4 regions of the Ferrimonas sp. YIN67 genome follow, and region 1 is predicted to be linked to each of the others. Evidence: predicted binding sites of a transcription regulator. Region 1 holds the regulator's gene; each other region holds the start of a gene.
What was found. The regulator sigma-54, encoded in region 1, starts transcription at its own class of promoters, with help from an activator protein. The targets are predictions, from matches to a motif close to GTTGGCACGNNNNTNGNNT.

Region 2: a site for sigma-54 is predicted at 2,371-2,389, ahead of glnA (glutamate--ammonia ligase). Genes of this name have one in related genera too.
Region 3: a site for sigma-54 is predicted at 1,739-1,757, ahead of flgB (flagellar basal body rod protein FlgB). Genes of this name have one in related genera too.
Region 4: a site for sigma-54 is predicted at 2,200-2,218, ahead of AC2D8U_RS13575 (formate dehydrogenase accessory sulfurtransferase FdhD). Genes of this name have one in related genera too.

The regions. Positions count from the first base shown of each region.
Region 1 is NZ_JBXVVJ010000006.1:254,076-258,007, forward strand. It holds gene rapZ (RNase adapter RapZ) at 1-696, opposite strand, end outside; gene ptsN (PTS IIA-like nitrogen regulatory protein PtsN) at 693-1,139, opposite strand; gene hpf (ribosome hibernation promoting factor) at 1,139-1,426, opposite strand; gene AC2D8U_RS14330 (RNA polymerase factor sigma-54) at 1,451-2,920, opposite strand; gene lptB (LPS export ABC transporter ATP-binding protein) at 2,979-3,710, opposite strand; gene lptA (lipopolysaccharide transport periplasmic protein LptA) at 3,707-3,932, opposite strand, start outside.
Region 2 is NZ_JBXVVJ010000009.1:50,562-54,493, forward strand. It holds gene glnL (nitrogen regulation protein NR(II)) at 1-93, opposite strand, end outside; gene AC2D8U_RS17135 (DUF4124 domain-containing protein) at 170-718, opposite strand; gene glnA (glutamate--ammonia ligase) at 905-2,314, opposite strand; gene typA (translational GTPase TypA) at 2,967-3,932, shown strand, end outside.
Region 3 is NZ_JBXVVJ010000003.1:73,116-77,047, reverse strand. It holds gene AC2D8U_RS07545 (chemotaxis protein CheV) at 1-864, shown strand, start outside; gene AC2D8U_RS07540 (CheR family methyltransferase) at 868-1,698, shown strand; gene flgB (flagellar basal body rod protein FlgB) at 1,818-2,213, shown strand; gene flgC (flagellar basal body rod protein FlgC) at 2,216-2,635, shown strand; gene AC2D8U_RS07525 (flagellar hook assembly protein FlgD) at 2,646-3,329, shown strand; gene flgE (flagellar hook protein FlgE) at 3,342-3,932, shown strand, end outside.
Region 4 is NZ_JBXVVJ010000006.1:77,893-81,824, reverse strand. It holds gene AC2D8U_RS13590 (4Fe-4S binding protein) at 1-872, opposite strand, end outside; gene AC2D8U_RS13585 (DUF3306 domain-containing protein) at 1,005-1,550, opposite strand; gene AC2D8U_RS13580 (DUF3305 domain-containing protein) at 1,547-2,002, opposite strand; gene AC2D8U_RS13575 (formate dehydrogenase accessory sulfurtransferase FdhD) at 2,255-3,088, shown strand; gene AC2D8U_RS13570 (substrate-binding domain-containing protein) at 3,085-3,932, shown strand, end outside.

The DNA.
Region 1 (3,932 bases):
CATGGGGAGCCAGTTAAGCAGGAAGCGTTCGGTGTGATCGATAAAACGTTCGACGCTGCCGTGACGCAGGAAAAAGTCGGCGACCGGCTTGTCTTGGCCAGTCAGTGGACGCAGCTCTGGCTCCCAGTGGGGATTGGGCAGGAAACGGACATCAAAGACGTAATCCGCCTGCTTGGGCATGCCATGCTTAAAGCCAAAGGATTCAAATACCAGCAGCATGGGTTGATCGATCTGACCGAACAGGCGAGAGCGGATCTCGTCGGAGAGCTGATACACAGAGAGGTTGTCGGTGAGGATATGGTGGTCGCAGTCTTGTGCCAGGGGGGCCAACAGTCGACGCTCCTCGGCAATGGCATCGGCCAGGGGCTTGCCATCCCGGGACAGGGGGTGCATGCGCCGGGTTTCACTGTAACGTTTGAGCAGATGTTCATCGTTGGCATCGAGGAAGAAGATCTGGACCTCGATCTGTTCATCCAGCATGGCCCGCAGGCGGGGAATATCCAGCTTCTCATAGGGCAGGTTGCGGATATCCAGGCTGACCGCGATCTCCTCATTCTGTCCCATCTGACTGCGCAGCAGCTGTGGCAGGAGTTCCAGGGGGAGGTTATCGACGCAGTAATAGCCGAGATCTTCCATGACCCGCAATGCGACGGTCTTGCCGGCTCCGGAACGCCCGGACAGAATAATCAGTTTCACTGGATGAGCAACTCGTACAGGTGTTGATTATCATCGGTTTTACGCATTGCTCGACACAGCTCCTTCTGGCTGAGTTTGCCGGCAATAGCGCGCAAGGTATCCAGATGGGCCTGGTGTTCGTTCTCTGGGACAAACAGGGCAAACAGCAGATCAACCGGCTGTTGATCGATGGAATCGAATTCTATCGGCTCGTTGCACTTAAGCAGGACAGCCACGGGATTTTTGATCCGGCCCAGGCGCCCATGGGGCAGGGCGATCCCTTTTCCAATCCCGGTACTGCCCATCTTTTCCCGGGCCATCAGGCTTTCAAACAGCTCGTGTTGGGGCAACTCCGGGCACTGAGAAGATGCCAGCTCGCTGATCATCTCCAGTGCCCGTTTTTTGCTGAGGCCGGGGGCAACGCAACGGGTGCGCTCCGGCGAGAGTAGTTCATTGATTTCCATTAGTGCCTGGAAATTTTCTCTTTATGTTTAATGACTTGACGATCCAGCTTGTCCACCAGGCCGTCGATGGCTGCGTACATGTTCTCATGCTCATGGGTGGCAAACACCTCTCCCCCGTTGAGATGCAGCTTGGCTTCGGCGATTTGCTGAAGCTTCTGGACATTGAGTATGACATGAACGTTGTTGATGTGATCGAAATGGCGTTGCAATCGCTCAAACTTTTCATGCACATAGTCTCGCAAGGCTTCGGTGACTTCGACGTGGTGCCCGGTAAGATTGATCTGCATAGGTTAACCTCCGTTGCGGTGTGCTTAGAGCACTTTGCGCTGGTTCGAGGGGGGGATGGAGAGGGCTTCCCGGTACTTGGCGATGGTACGCCGCGCAACCTGGATCCCCTGCTCCGCGAGAAGCTGTGCCATCTTGCTGTCGCTGAGAGGCTTCTTCGGGCTCTCGGCGGCCACCAGCTTTTTGATCAGGGCCCGGATAGCGGTGGAGGAGCATTCACCACCGCCGTCGGTACTGACATGGCTGGAGAAGAAATATTTCAGTTCGTAGATCCCACGCGGGGTATGCATGTACTTCTGGGTGGTCACCCGGCTGATGGTGGATTCGTGCATCTCCACTGCCTCGGCGACGTCGTTGAGCACCATGGGTTTCATCGCCTCATCACCATATTCAAGGAAGCCTTGCTGGTATTGGACGATGCAGTTGGCCACTTTCATCAGGGTCTCGTTGCGGCTCTCCAGGCTCTTGATAAACCATTTGGCATCCTGCAGGTGGCCGCGGACAAACTGGCTGTCACCATTGTTACGCGCTCCCTTGGACAGGGCGGCGTATTGCTCGTTGATGCGCAGTTTCGGCACGGAATCCGGATTGAGTTCGACAACCCAGCGGCCCTGCTTCTTGCTGACAGATACGTCCGGGATCACGTACTGGCTATCGCTGGGGGCGATGGCGCTGCCGGGACGGGGATTGAGCGATTGGATCAGTTCCATAGCGGCCCTTAACTCATCTTCTTTGAGTCTAGTGCGCCGCAGCAGGGTGCGAAAGTCCCGATTGGCAAGAAGATCCATATGTTCCTGAAGCAGGTTGATGGCCTCTGCTTTCCAGGGCGTCGTTTCATCGAACTGAGCGAGCTGGATCAGCAGGCAGTCCGTGAGATCCTGGGCGCAGCAGCCGACCGGATCGAACTGTTGGACCCGCTTGAGCACGGCCATGATTTCATCCAGCTCCAGATCTTCGGCGCCCTGGGCCTCGAGGATCTCTTCGGCACTGATGGTCAGGTAGCCGTGTTCGTCGATGGCGTCGATGGCCGTGGTCGCGATGGCCCGATCCCTGTCGGTCATCGGGGTCAGCTCCATCTGCCAGATCAGATGGCTTTGCAGATCGACGCTGGTTTCCCCCTGGTAGAAGCTGTCGTCATCGTCCCGGACGGGACCGGCCGGGCTGGCCGGTGCAGCGCTGTAGACATCGTCCCAGGTACTGTCCAGCGGCAGGTCGTCGGTCATCTCGGTCTGGCCCATGGCTTCGCCGGTCTCCATCTCGGAGGCTTCCGGTTTGCTGCTGTCGCCATTTTCGTCGGATGCGCTGACATCCTGATGGTTTTCCCCGGGTTCGGACTCAAACTCGTCGGTTTGCTCCAGCAGGGGGTTGGACTCCAGCGCTTCCTGGATCTCCTGTTGCAGATCCAGTGTCGACAGTTGCAACAGACGGATCGCCTGCTGCAACTGGGGTGTCATAGTGAGCTGTTGTCCCAGCTTTAGCTGAAGAGAGGTCTTCATTCAGTGCCCGATCCTTGTTGTACGACTCTGGGATCCCGGTATGGGCCAGCGGGATCCGTTAGAGTTTGAACTGATCGCCCAGATAAACGGAGCGTACCAGTTTGTTATTGAGGACGTCTTCCGGTGCGCCCTGAGCAATCATTTCACCATGACTGACGATATAAGCATATTCGCAAACGTCCAAAGTTTCCCTCACATTGTGGTCGGTGATCAAGACGCCCAGTCCACGCAGTTTCAGATGCTGGATAATTTTCTTAATGTCGATCACCGAGATGGGGTCGACCCCGGCGAAGGGTTCATCCAGCAAAATGAACTGGGGATCGGCCGCCAGGGCGCGAGCGATCTCCACTCGGCGACGTTCGCCGCCGGACAGGCTCATCCCCAGGCTGTCACGAATATGGGTGATGTTGAACTCCTCCAGCAACTGCTCCAGCTTCTCCAGGCGCTGAGCCTTGCTCAGGTCCTTGCGGGTCTGCAGCACCGCCATCAGGTTGTCGAAAACGCTGAGTTTGCGGAAGATGGAGGACTCCTGAGGCAGGTAGCCGATCCCCTTGCGGGCCCGAGAGTGCATCGGCAGCAGGGTGATCTCCTCATCATCGATGCTGATCCGCCCCTTGTCGTTTTGCACCAGGCCCACCACCATGTAGAAGGTGGTGGTTTTGCCGGCGCCGTTGGGTCCCAACAGGCCAACAATCTGGCCGGTTTTCACCTCCAGTCCGACGCTCTTTACCACCTGGCGGCCGTTGTAGCTCTTGGCCAGTTGTTCCGCTTTCAGTACGGATCCACTCATGGCTGCGGCTCCGCTTCGGTCTCTTCCACTGCTTCCTGTTCCTCGGGAGTCTGAGGCATAAAGATGGTGGTGATCTGTTCCTCTTTACTGCCTTGGGCCGTCAGCTGTTGCAGGCGCGCGTTGTAACTGATGGTTTCGCCCCGTACCAGGCTGCCCTCCTGACTCAATTGGGCATTGCCCGTCATGGTCAGCAGCTGGGTATTGATGTTGTAACGGATCTCG
Region 2 (3,932 bases), on a different contig from region 1:
CAGGTTGGCGTAATGCACCCGACGCTCATGATCGAGCACCAGAATGGCCGTGGACAGATGATCTAACAGTTTGGGATCCGGGGCTGAGCCCATGTGCTGCATCCTTCTTGTGTTGCTTTGCCATGATGCACCACCTTAGCATTGCACCATTATGGTGCAAGTCCTTTGGTCAGCCTGAGCCATTGATCCCCGGCTGTGGCCTAGGTACCGGGCCCAGAGCCGGGTTGAGTCGAGAGTGACGGTGCATATAAACGGTCCGGACTGGACTTAATGCAAGGACTTTGCCGTTTTTACCAATTACCTTGGCCTGGAGCCGATACTCGCCCCGATCCAGGTTGTCCAAGGTGAAGGGAAGGAGGTTCGGTTGAGTGTCCACGAGTTGATCGTTGAGCCACAGTTGTAGCCGTGCACCTTCTGCCAAGCCGGGCTCCAGAGCGATCTGCACCTCCAGTCGGCCCTGATTATTGCGAATGGTGGCCAGCTCCTGCGGGACGACTACAGAGAGCCGGTAGTCAGTCGCGACCTCCGGTGAGGGGGAGGCTCTGGGCTTGTGGGGAGCCATTACAATGGGCGCTTTGGGTTCGAGCTGCACCGATTTGGTGCCTTGGTTTGGCTGATCGGAGTAATGGACCCGCCCCTGCTCGTCGACCCATGTATAGATCTTGGCATTGATCAGGAAGGGCAGCAGGAGCATGCCAAGTAAGAGGCGTCGGCGCATGGGGCAGGTTCCAGGCAAAGGGGTTCAATGTGAGTGTAGTGTTTGAACTGGCGAAAAAAAACCCACCCGGTATTCCGGGTGGGTTTGGCTATTTGCCTCTGAATATTGTTGTTTTTAAGGGTACAGAGGTTGCTCTACTTTCGTAGGCTGGCTTGTCCTTACCCCAGACGGGGAGAGGGCAACGAGTTATACGGAGTAGTACATCTCGAATTCAACCGGGTGAGTGGTCATGTCCAGACGCTCGACTTCGGCACGCTTGAGCTCGATGTAGGAGTCGATGAAATCGTTGGAGAATACGCCACCGGAAACCAGGAACTCACGGTCTGCATCCAGGCAGTCCAGGGCCTGGGTCAGGCTGGAGGCCACGGTTGGGATCTCAGCGGCTTCTTCGGCCGGCAGGTCGTACAGATCCTTGTCCATGGCTTCGCCCGGGTGGATCTTGTTGACGATGCCGTCCAGGCCAGCCATCAGCATGGCGGAGAACGCCAGGTATGGGTTGGCGGTTGGATCCGGGAAACGCACCTCGATACGACGGCCTTTCGGGCTTGGTACCACAGGAATGCGGATGGAAGCGGAACGGTTACGGGCGGAGTAAGCCAGCATGACCGGGGCTTCGAAGCCAGGAACCAGACGCTTGTAGGAGTTGGTAGAGGCGTTGGCGAAGGCATTGATGGCACGGGCGTGCTTGATGATCCCGCCAATGTAGAACAGGGCCATTTCGGACAGGCCGCCGTACTTGTCACCGGCAAACAGGTTGACACCGTCTTTGCTCAGGGACTGGTGACAGTGCATGCCGGAGCCGTTATCACCAACCACGGGCTTAGGCATGAAGGTAGCGGATTTGCCGTAGGCGTGGGCCACGTTGTGGATCACGTACTTCATCTCCTGGATCTCATCAGCTTTTTCTACAATGCTGTTGAATTTACAGGCAATCTCGTTTTGACCGGCAGTGGCCACTTCGTGGTGGTGGGCTTCGACGGTCTGACCCATCTCTTCCAGTACCAGACACATGGCGGAGCGGATGTCCTGGGCGGAGTCGACCGGGGATACCGGGAAGTAACCGCCTTTTACGCCAGGACGGTGACCCTTGTTGCCCTCTTCATAGTGCTTGTCAGAGTTCCAGGCTGCTTCTTCGGCGTCGATGGAGTACATGGAGCCGGACATGTCGGTCTTGTACTTCACATCATCAAACAGGAAGAACTCTGGCTCTGGGCCAAAGAAGACGTCATCGGCGATACCGGTAGACTGCATGAATGCCTTGGCACGCTTGGCAATGGAGCGTGGATCGCGGTCGTAGCCTTCCATGGTGGCGGGCTCGATGATGTCACAGCGGATGTTCAGGGTTTCCACGTCGGTGAAAGGACACAAGATGGCGGTAGACGGATCCGGCATCAGGATCATGTCGGACTCGTTGATCCCTTTCCAGCCTTGAATGGAGGAACCGTCAAACATCTTGCCTTCTTCGAAGAAGTCGGCATCAATTTGGTTCACCGGGATAGAAACGTGCTGCTCTTTACCCTTGGTGTCGGTAAAGCGCAGATCAACGAACTTAACGTCGTTTTCTTCAATCAGGTTCAATACTTTTTCGACGGACATCTTAATAAGCCTCCAATGGCGGAAATTCGAGTGGCAACGAAAAGATGGTACGGCATTAGCGAAGCTTGTGCCAATTTTTCAAGTTGTTGTTAAGTAAGGGTTTTGTTCTGTTGGACATGATTGGATAATGGTTTGGTGCACCATGGTGGTGCTTGTTTTGGATGTGGTGCACCAAAGTGGTGCATTGTGTCGGGTGAGAGCCCATAGGGTATGCCGATGAGCCATTGCTCCGAGTTGGTGCATCGCGCCTTTATCCCATGATCTGGGTCAGAACCTGGCATGGAGAATTCAACCGTCGTGAGCCATGCTTGGAAGCCATAGGGGGTGGTTGCGGGCAGTGTCCAGGCGGGTTTTGATCGGCTCCGATGCATCAGCTTGCTAATTTCACTGGTTATAGGTCGCAGAAACCGGCGCTTTCCAGTACAATCGCCGCCCAAAACTTGGCCCAGCAGCGGGCCGCGTCCATGATTATGCTTATCATGATCATGGTGATGGAGCGGAGATGGGCTGGATTGTGGCACTTGGCGATACGCGAAGTGGCAGGGAGCCGGCCTTCACCGACCAACATTTACCCCGCGAAGGGGTCGTAATAAGCCCGAGCCTAATATTAGGCCGGGTTTTTCCTTGTACCCCTTTGCCCGGAGAGATCACTTTGAGCATCGAAAACTTGCGTAACGTGGCGATCATCGCCCACGTTGACCACGGTAAGACTACCCTGGTTGATAAACTGCTGGGCCAGTCCGGCACTCTGGACGCCCGCGTCGATCTGGACGAGCGCGTCATGGATTCCAACGACATCGAGAAAGAGCGTGGGATCACCATTCTGGCGAAGAACACCGCCATCAAATGGAATGATTACCGCATCAACATCGTGGATACCCCTGGGCACGCCGACTTCGGTGGTGAAGTTGAGCGTGTGATGTCCATGGTGGATTCCGTTCTGCTGCTGGTTGACGCTCAAGAAGGCCCGATGCCTCAGACTCGCTTCGTAACCCAGAAAGCCTTCGCTTTGGGCCTGAAGCCAATCGTAGTGATCAACAAGATCGATAAGCCAGGCGCGCGTCCTGACTGGGTGATGGATCAGGTCTTCGATCTGTTCGACAACCTGGGTGCGACCGACGAACAGCTGGACTTCAAAGTGGTTTACGCTTCTGCCCTGAACGGCTGGGCTTCCAGCGAGGAAGGCGTTCAGAAAGAGGACATGACTGATCTGTTCCAGACCATCGTTGATGAAGTGTCTGCCCCGGATGCCGATCCAGAAGGTTCTTTCCAGATGCAGATCTCCCAGTTGGATTACAACTCCTACGTGGGCGTGATCGGCGTTGGTCGCGTGGCGCGCGGTAAAGTGAAGGTGAACCAACAGGTCACCATCGAATGCGCTGGCGGTAACGTACGCAACGGTAAAGTGGGCAAAGTGATGGGCTACATGGGCCTGGAACGCCACGAGATCGAAGAAGCGGAAGCGGGCGACATCATCGCCATCACCGGTCTGGGTGAGCTGAAGATCTCCGATACTGTCTGTTGTCCACACGAAGTGGAAGCGCTGCCGGCCCTGTCTGTTGACGAGCCAACCGTGACTATGACCTTCCAGGTGAACACCTCTCCTTTCTGTGGTCAG
Region 3 (3,932 bases), on a different contig from region 1:
CTGTTCCGCCTGCGTGGCCGTCAGCGTTACGGCATTAACGTCTTTAAGGTGCGCGAGGTATTGCAATGCCCGAAGCTCACCGTCATGCCTCACCAGAGCAAGGTGATCCGAGGGGTGGCACATATACGGGGACAGACCATTTCGGTGATCGACCTGTCGGCAGCCATCGGTGGGCCGGCCATGGAGCAGACCGAAGACAGCTTTATCATTATCACCGAGTACAACCGCAAGGTGCAGGGATTCCTGGTTGCCGGGGTGGATCGCATTGTTAATCTGAATTGGGAAAAGGTGATGCCACCACCTCAGGGCAGTGGCCGCAGCAACTACCTTACCGCGGTGACCGAACTGGATAACCAACTGGTGGAGATCCTCGATGTGGAGAAGATCCTCGACGAGATCAATCCGGCCAACACAGAGCTTAGTGCCGAGGTGGCTCAGCAGATGAGACCCGTGTCGGAGAAGCGTCGTACCATTCTGGTCGCCGATGATTCCGCCGTGGCACGCAAGCAGGTGCAGCGGGCATTGGCTCCGCTTGGATTGGATATCATCCTGGCCAAAGATGGCCTGGAGGCTCTGCAAAAATTGCGCGAACTCTCGGCTCAATGTGAGGGTGATATCAGTGAGCTGATGCATCTGGTGATCTCTGATATTGAGATGCCGGAGATGGATGGCTATACCCTGACCGCCGAGATCCGAGCCAATCCCAAGTTGCGTTCACTGCGCGTGGTGCTGCACACCTCTTTGTCCGGAGTGTTCAACCAGGCGATGGTGGATAAGGTGGGTGCCGACCAGTTTATTGCCAAGTTTAATCCCGATGATTTGGCCGCATCGGTGAATCGTTACCTGGCCGAAGTTGAGGTGTAAGGCTTGCCGACAAAGACGTTAGCCAACAGCGAATACCAGGCATTCGCCGATTTTCTGCAGTCCCATAGCGGTATCGTGCTGGGGGATAACAAGCAGTATCTGGTGCGCAGCCGTTTGGCTCCGCTCATGGATCAGTATGAGCACAGCACCCTGGCTGGTCTGGTGCATTCGGCGATGCAGATGGGCCAGCATCAGCTTAAGAACGATGTGATCGAGGCGATGACCACCAACGAGACCTTCTGGTTTCGTGATGGTTACCCCTTTGAGCTGCTCAAGGATGTGGTGCTTCCTGAGCTCTGCAAACAGGGGCGGCGCCTTCGGATCTGGTCTGCCGCTTGCTCCTCCGGCCAGGAGCCCTACTCTCTGGCGATGGCACTGCAGGAGTTTCGCTTGAGGAACCCCGGCAGGCTGTTGCAGGGGGCGGAGATCCTGGCCACGGACATCGATAACCAGATCCTCAGCCAGGCCCAGAAGGGGGAGTATGATGCCCTGGCGATGGCCCGCGGCCTCACCGAGGAGCGTAAACGTCAGTTCTTTGAGCCCCTGGAGCGTGGAGCGGCCCGGCTTAAACCTGAGATCCGCAACGCCGTAACTTTTCGCCGAGCTAATTTGTTGGAATCCTATGTTTTGCTCGGCAAGTTTGATCTGATCTTTTGTCGTAATGTCCTGATCTATTTCAGCACAGAGAGTAAACGCCAGATCCTGCGGCAATTTGCTGCCGCCCTGAACCCGGGGGGATACCTGATCTTGGGGGCATCCGAGTCCATGGCAAACCTGTGTGATGGGTTTGAGATGGAGCGTCATCCGGCGGGGATCCTCTACCGGCGGCGTTGATCGGCTTCCTGCTCCCCAGTACTCAAGAAAAAGGCGTGCCATTGGCACGCCTTTTGCTTTTCCTGGGCATAGACGACGAGGCGGCAAGGGCCGACGAGCCGGTTTTGGGAGGTAAGGGTTTGGCAATCTCTTTTGATAAAGCACTGGGCATTCACCAGCATACCTTGGGCGTTCGTGCCGAGCGGGCGGAGCTGTTGTCGAGTAACATCGCCAACGCGGACACCCCGGGCTACAAGGCCCGGGAGCTGGATTTTGAACAGGCCCTGAGCGGGGCGAAAAGTCAGCAGTCGTTTAATCTGAGCCGCAGTCATGATAAGCACTTTGCCGTCAGCCTGGATCCCCAGCCCGCCGCCAAGTACCGGGTACCTATGCATCCGGATACGGGGGACGGCAATACGGTCGATCTGCAGATCGAGCGAAATGCCTTCGCGCAAAATGCCCTGGAGTACCAGATGAGCCTGGAGTTTCTTGGCAGCAAGTTTGCCGGCATGAAAAAGGCCATTCGAGGAGACTGACTATGAGCCTGTTTAATATATTTGATGTAGCGGGCTCGGGCATGAGTGCCCAGTCAACCCGACTGAACGTAACGGCTTCGAACATGGCCAATGCCAACACCGTCAGTTCCAGTGCTGATGACACTTACAAGGCTCGTCAGCCTATCTTCGAAGCGGCGCTTAACCAGGCCAGTAGCAGTCAGTCCCAGAGCGTGCCGGTACGGATCGCCGGGATCGTCGAGAGCGACAAGCCGATGATGCGCGAATTCAACCCCAACCATCCCTTGGCGGACGGCGACGGTTATATCTACAAACCGAACGTGAACGTGGTGGAGGAGATGGCCAATATGATCTCCGCCACACGCAGTTATCAGGCTAATGTCCAGCTGGCGAGTGCCGCCAAAGAGCTGGCTCAGCAGACCCTGCGCCTGGGTAAGGGCTAAGGAGCGATAGATGAGCACCATCAATAACGGCTTTCTCGACTCCATCAAGTGGCAACAGGAGAAAACACCGGAAGCCAACCCTAACCAGGCGCTGACACAGGAAGATTTTTTCTCCCTGCTGTCGCAGCAGTTGTCGATGCAGGACCCCTTCGAGCCGGTGGACAATGATCAAATGATCTCCCAGATGTCATCGTTCGCCACCGTTGACGGGATCAATAGCCTCAATGAGGAGATCAAGAGTCTCAACACCATGATGACCTCCAACCAGGCGTTGGAAGCGTCTGGATTGGTGGGGCAGAAGGTGCTGTTGCCTTCCAGTGCGGGCTACCTGGCGGAAACGGGCGAGCCGGTCTCTGGAGTGATCAGCGTTCCTCAGGGCAGCCAGAGTGTGCTGGTTCGCGTCGAGGACGGTACGGGTCAGGTGGTACGCACCCTCCAGGTGCCCAGCAATGGCAGTGGCAATGTCGATTTTAGCTGGGATGGTACCGACAGCAATGGCAACCCTTTGCCACCGGGCACCTACAATTTTGCCGCTAGCGGCATGGTCAATGGTCAAACCGAAGAGCTGGGCGTGTACGCCTATGCCCATGTGTCCAGCGTCACCTTAGGCGGCGCGGATTACGAAACTGTATTGAATTTGAAAGGTCTTGGCGGGATCACCCTGGGTGATGTGTTGGCCGTCGCACAAGGATAAGAGGAAACCAGCATGTCATTTAATATCGCATTGAGCGGGATTAACGCGGCTCAGAAAGATCTGGACACCACGTCCAATAATATCGCGAACGTCAACACCATCGGCTTTAAGGAGTCCCGCGCCGAGTTCGCCGATGTGTACAATAACTCTTTGTTCACTAACACCCAGACCACCACAGGCTCGGGTGTGGCCACGGCCAATATCGCCCAGCAGTTTCACCAGGGAGCGCTGAACTTCACCAATAATGCGTTGGATCTGGCGATCAACGGCGCCGGTTTCTTCGTTACCAACTCCGAGTTTGGCGGCCAGGATTACAACTACACCCGGGCCGGGGCCTTTGGCCTGAATGACAGTAACTTTATCGTTGATTCCCAGGGCAACTACCTGATGTCACTGCCGGTGAACAGTGATGGCACGGTGCAGTCCGTGTCTCTGTCCACCACCAATCCGGTGCAGATCCCACAGACGGCCGGCCAGCCAAGGGCGACCAGTTCCATCGACATGTCCATGAACCTGCCCGTGGCGGAAGCGGAGCTCAATCCGGCACTGTTTGATCCGGCCGATCCCAGCACCTACACCACCTCCACGTCCGTGACCATCTAC
Region 4 (3,932 bases), 180 kb from region 1:
TGTTTAAGCTGAGCAATGGCCTGCTCGCCCAGGGTCTGATCGTGCAACAGCACCACGGGACGCTGTTCCGACAGGGAGAGATAGCGGGTCAACAGACGCTTAAGGTAATCCTTGAGCACCGTTGGAGTAGGCTGATCGTACTGGATCGCTCCGGTGGGGCAGGCGCTGGCACAACTACCGGCGCCGTGACACAGGTAGGGATCGATCTGGATCGATCCCTCGAAGGAGCTGATGGCGTCCGCCGGGCAGACATTCAGGCAACGGGTACAGCCATCGATCCCGCTGGAGTGGTGGGCACACACATCGCCATTGACGGTGACATAGCGCGGCTTATCAAATTTACCCACCAGTTCGGGGAGTTGGGCCAGGGCGTCGGCCAGCTTGTCCGCATCCTCACCGACGTGAAAGTAGCCAGGAGGCAACAGCTCCAGGCTGATGGCAGGCTGCACGGCCAAGTCGAGGATCAGATCATAGTGGGGGCGGCGCACTGCGCCCAGAGACAGCTCAATTGGCGCCGGCGCATCCGCTTCGCGGATCAGCACCCGGAACTGACCAAGGAAACCACTCACCTGCAGATCCCGGCTGAAGTATGCGGGTAAGGAGTCGGTGGTCTCGGCTGCGGCCATCACTCGCTCCAGATAGACTTCATCCTGGCTGGAGATCGCTTCTGTCGCTAACAGGGTGATGCTGGCCAAGCCATTGCTTTCGCCCATCAGGTGAGCGGCGGCAAGGCGAATACGGTCCTCGGCACCCAGGATCAACAGGTGTCCCGCCGTATGGTAAGACACGGTTTTCGGGATCAGGTTTTCTAACATGGTGGTCTGGGCCAGGCTCTGCTCACGGGCCGGATCCATCACACTGCTTTCAATCATGCTCACTATGCGTTCCTAAATCTGTTCATTGCTCTTGGCGCACTGGCGGATACTGGTGACACGGGAGCGGCAGATTGCTTCTTATTGTGAGCAAGGTTCATACCAGGCTCACGCTCCCCAATCTCCCCCGTGTTACGCCTCGTTCTGCGGTTTGCCTGTACTCTCGTCGTGGTGTGCGACTTTTTGTCCCTGCTCCTCAGGGGAAGCCGCCGGCTCTGACGACTTTTTGTCCGCCTCGGCGACGACCTCCTGATCCTCTTCCGCCTCCTTCACCACGTGCCGGAACACCTTCTCGGCCAACTCGGCTGCCACCTTGGCACTGAGTTTGGGCTGAGATTTGTAATCAAGGTCGTATTCGCACAGGCCGTCACGAACATTGTAGTGGGGCTGTTTCCACAGGGCCCGCAGAGCCTCTTTGCGTTTGAGGGGATCCACCTCCGGCTTGAGGAACTCGGCAAAACTGCCGCCCTCCTCAATGGCATTGGGATCCGGAAGTTCCGTCGATTCAGCGTCCCCCTCTTGCGCCAGGGCCTCATCGCTGGCACCCGGCTCTCCGGCCTCCAGCGGAGGGGTCTGCGCCACCTCGTCACGCCCAGTCGCCTGTTGCGCTTGCTCTTCTTGTTCCTGCTTCGCGACCGCCTGACGGCGTTGCTGCCAGCGGCTCAATAATCCGCTCATGCTTTGTCCCGCTTCTGTTTCATTTCACCGCGGCTATCGACGTGCTTGCGACGATGGGCATTGATCGGCTGTTCGCCATGACGGGTGAGGAAAGACTCCAACCAGCAGCCGATCGCCTCGGGAATGGGACAGGTCAATACCGGGGTATCTCCCTCCAGGGCTCCGGCGGCAACATTCTGGTTCGCCGTGATCGACATGGGCACCGGCACGCCATCCCCCTTATCATCGCAGATCACAAACAATTTGGGCGTCGGCAGATCCAGATTGAGCCGGTAATTGGCACGCTCATCCAGAAACAGCTCCATCATCACTTCATGGGCTCCCTCGGGTTTGTCACCACTGGCGGGCAGCAAGGCGTCGATCTCCCAACGGGTCTGGCTCCAGCGGCCTACCGTCACTTGGGTGGATTTTAGCGTGACGTACAGGGGCCACAGGGATTCACTATGTTGCATCGGTTACCCACATTTCTGACTGATGGACAGTTTCATCATATAGGCAAAAAACGTTCCAACTATTATTCGGCGGTTTTCACAGACCAGGATCACACAATTCTTGCTGCCAGGGACATTTTGTCCTTGCCTCAAGGGACAGCTTGGGACAATAAGTCAGACGAAGTGTGATCCGTTTCTCGTTCCCCTCACAGAATCCTGATGGAATGGGAATTGCATCTCCCGCCGTCAGTCCCTTAGCCGTTTGAGTCCATTATGAGCCAGCCCACCCACCGTCCCCGCCTGTCCCGTACCCACGCAGAAGCCCCACTGACCCTCGCGGTCACCGCCGTGGATGAAACCGGTGCCACCGTGGATAAGCAGATCGCCTGCGAGCGCCCCCTGACTCTCTATCTCAACTGGCAGCCTATTGTGACCTTGATGACCCTGGGAGCCCGGCCCGAAGCCCTGGCCCTTGGTTACTTGAAGAATCAGGGGTTTATCACAGATATCGCGCAGGTCGAATCCGTCATTGTCGACTGGGAGGTGAACTCGGCAGCGGTGATCACCCGTGAGGACACGGACCATGTCAGCCAGAAGCTGACGGAAAAAACCGTCACCAGCGGCTGTGGTCAGGGCACGGTATTCGGCAGCTTTACCGCCGGCCTGGATCAGATCCAACTGCCCACCCCCAGCTTGAGCCAAAGCGGGATCTACGCCCTGCTGAAAAATCTGGGACAGTATAACGACACCTATAAGAATGCCGGGGCGGTGCACGGCTGCGGGGTCTGTGAGGGTGAACAGATCCTGAGCTTTGTCGAGGATGTGGGTCGCCACAATGCGGTGGACACCCTGGCTGGTGACATGTGGCTGGACGGCTTAAGCGGGGGAGACAAGATCTTCTACACCACGGGCCGCCTCACCTCCGAGATGGTGATTAAGGTCGCCAAGATGGGGATCCCGGTACTGCTGTCGCGCTCCGGGATCACCGAAATGGGCCTGAGCCTGGCCCAGCAACTGGGGATCACCCTGATCGCCCGGGCCAAGGGACGACATTTTCTGATTTATCACGGCGCTGAAACCGTGCAATTTGATGGGGAGCACGCATGAGCGAGCAGCAAGACAACCTGTTTATGAATGCCAAGCAGGTGGCAGATTACCTCGATCTGAATGAAAAGAAAGTCTATGCCATGGCGAATGAACGCCAGCTTCCGGGCACCAAGATCACGGGTAAATGGTTATTTCCAAAGACCCTGATCGACCGCTGGATCATCGACTCCTGCCACAGCGGCATGCTGTCAGACCGCTTGATCATGACCGGCTCCGATGACCCCCTGTTGCACTGGGTGGTTGGCCGGGTCGGCCAGCGGATAGGCAGCTCTGGTCTGGTGAACTACTCTCCTACCGACTCCCGCCTGGGTCTGTCCCACCTGTCCCAGGGCTATGCGGATCTCTGCTGCATCCACTGGGGCAGTGCGGCCGAGCGGGATCTGCGCCATCCCGCCCTGCTCAAGCGTTATCCGGCCCACAAGCAATGGGTTCTGGTGCACGGGGCCAGCCGGGAGTTTGGCCTGTTGATGCGCACCGAACATCACCACCTGGGGCAGAATGTGGATGAAGCCCTCTCCCTGCGCTATCGCTGGATGAATCGCCAGGAGGGCGCCGGCGCCCGCTACCACTTTGATAACTGGCTGGCAGAAAAGGGGATGACCGGCACAGATCTGAACCTGGTGGCCACCTCCTTTACCGAGCGGGAACTGGCTGCGGGGATCGCCCGGGGTGATGCAGACTTCGGTTTCGGCTGCCAGGGTATTGCCGGAGAGTTTGGCCTGGCCTTTGTTCCCCTGGGCAAGGAGTCCTTCGACTTCGTAATGCCCCAGGGGGTCTACTTCCGTCAACACCTGCAGCAACTGTTTACGATCATGCAAAACCCCGAAACCCTCACCCATGCCCA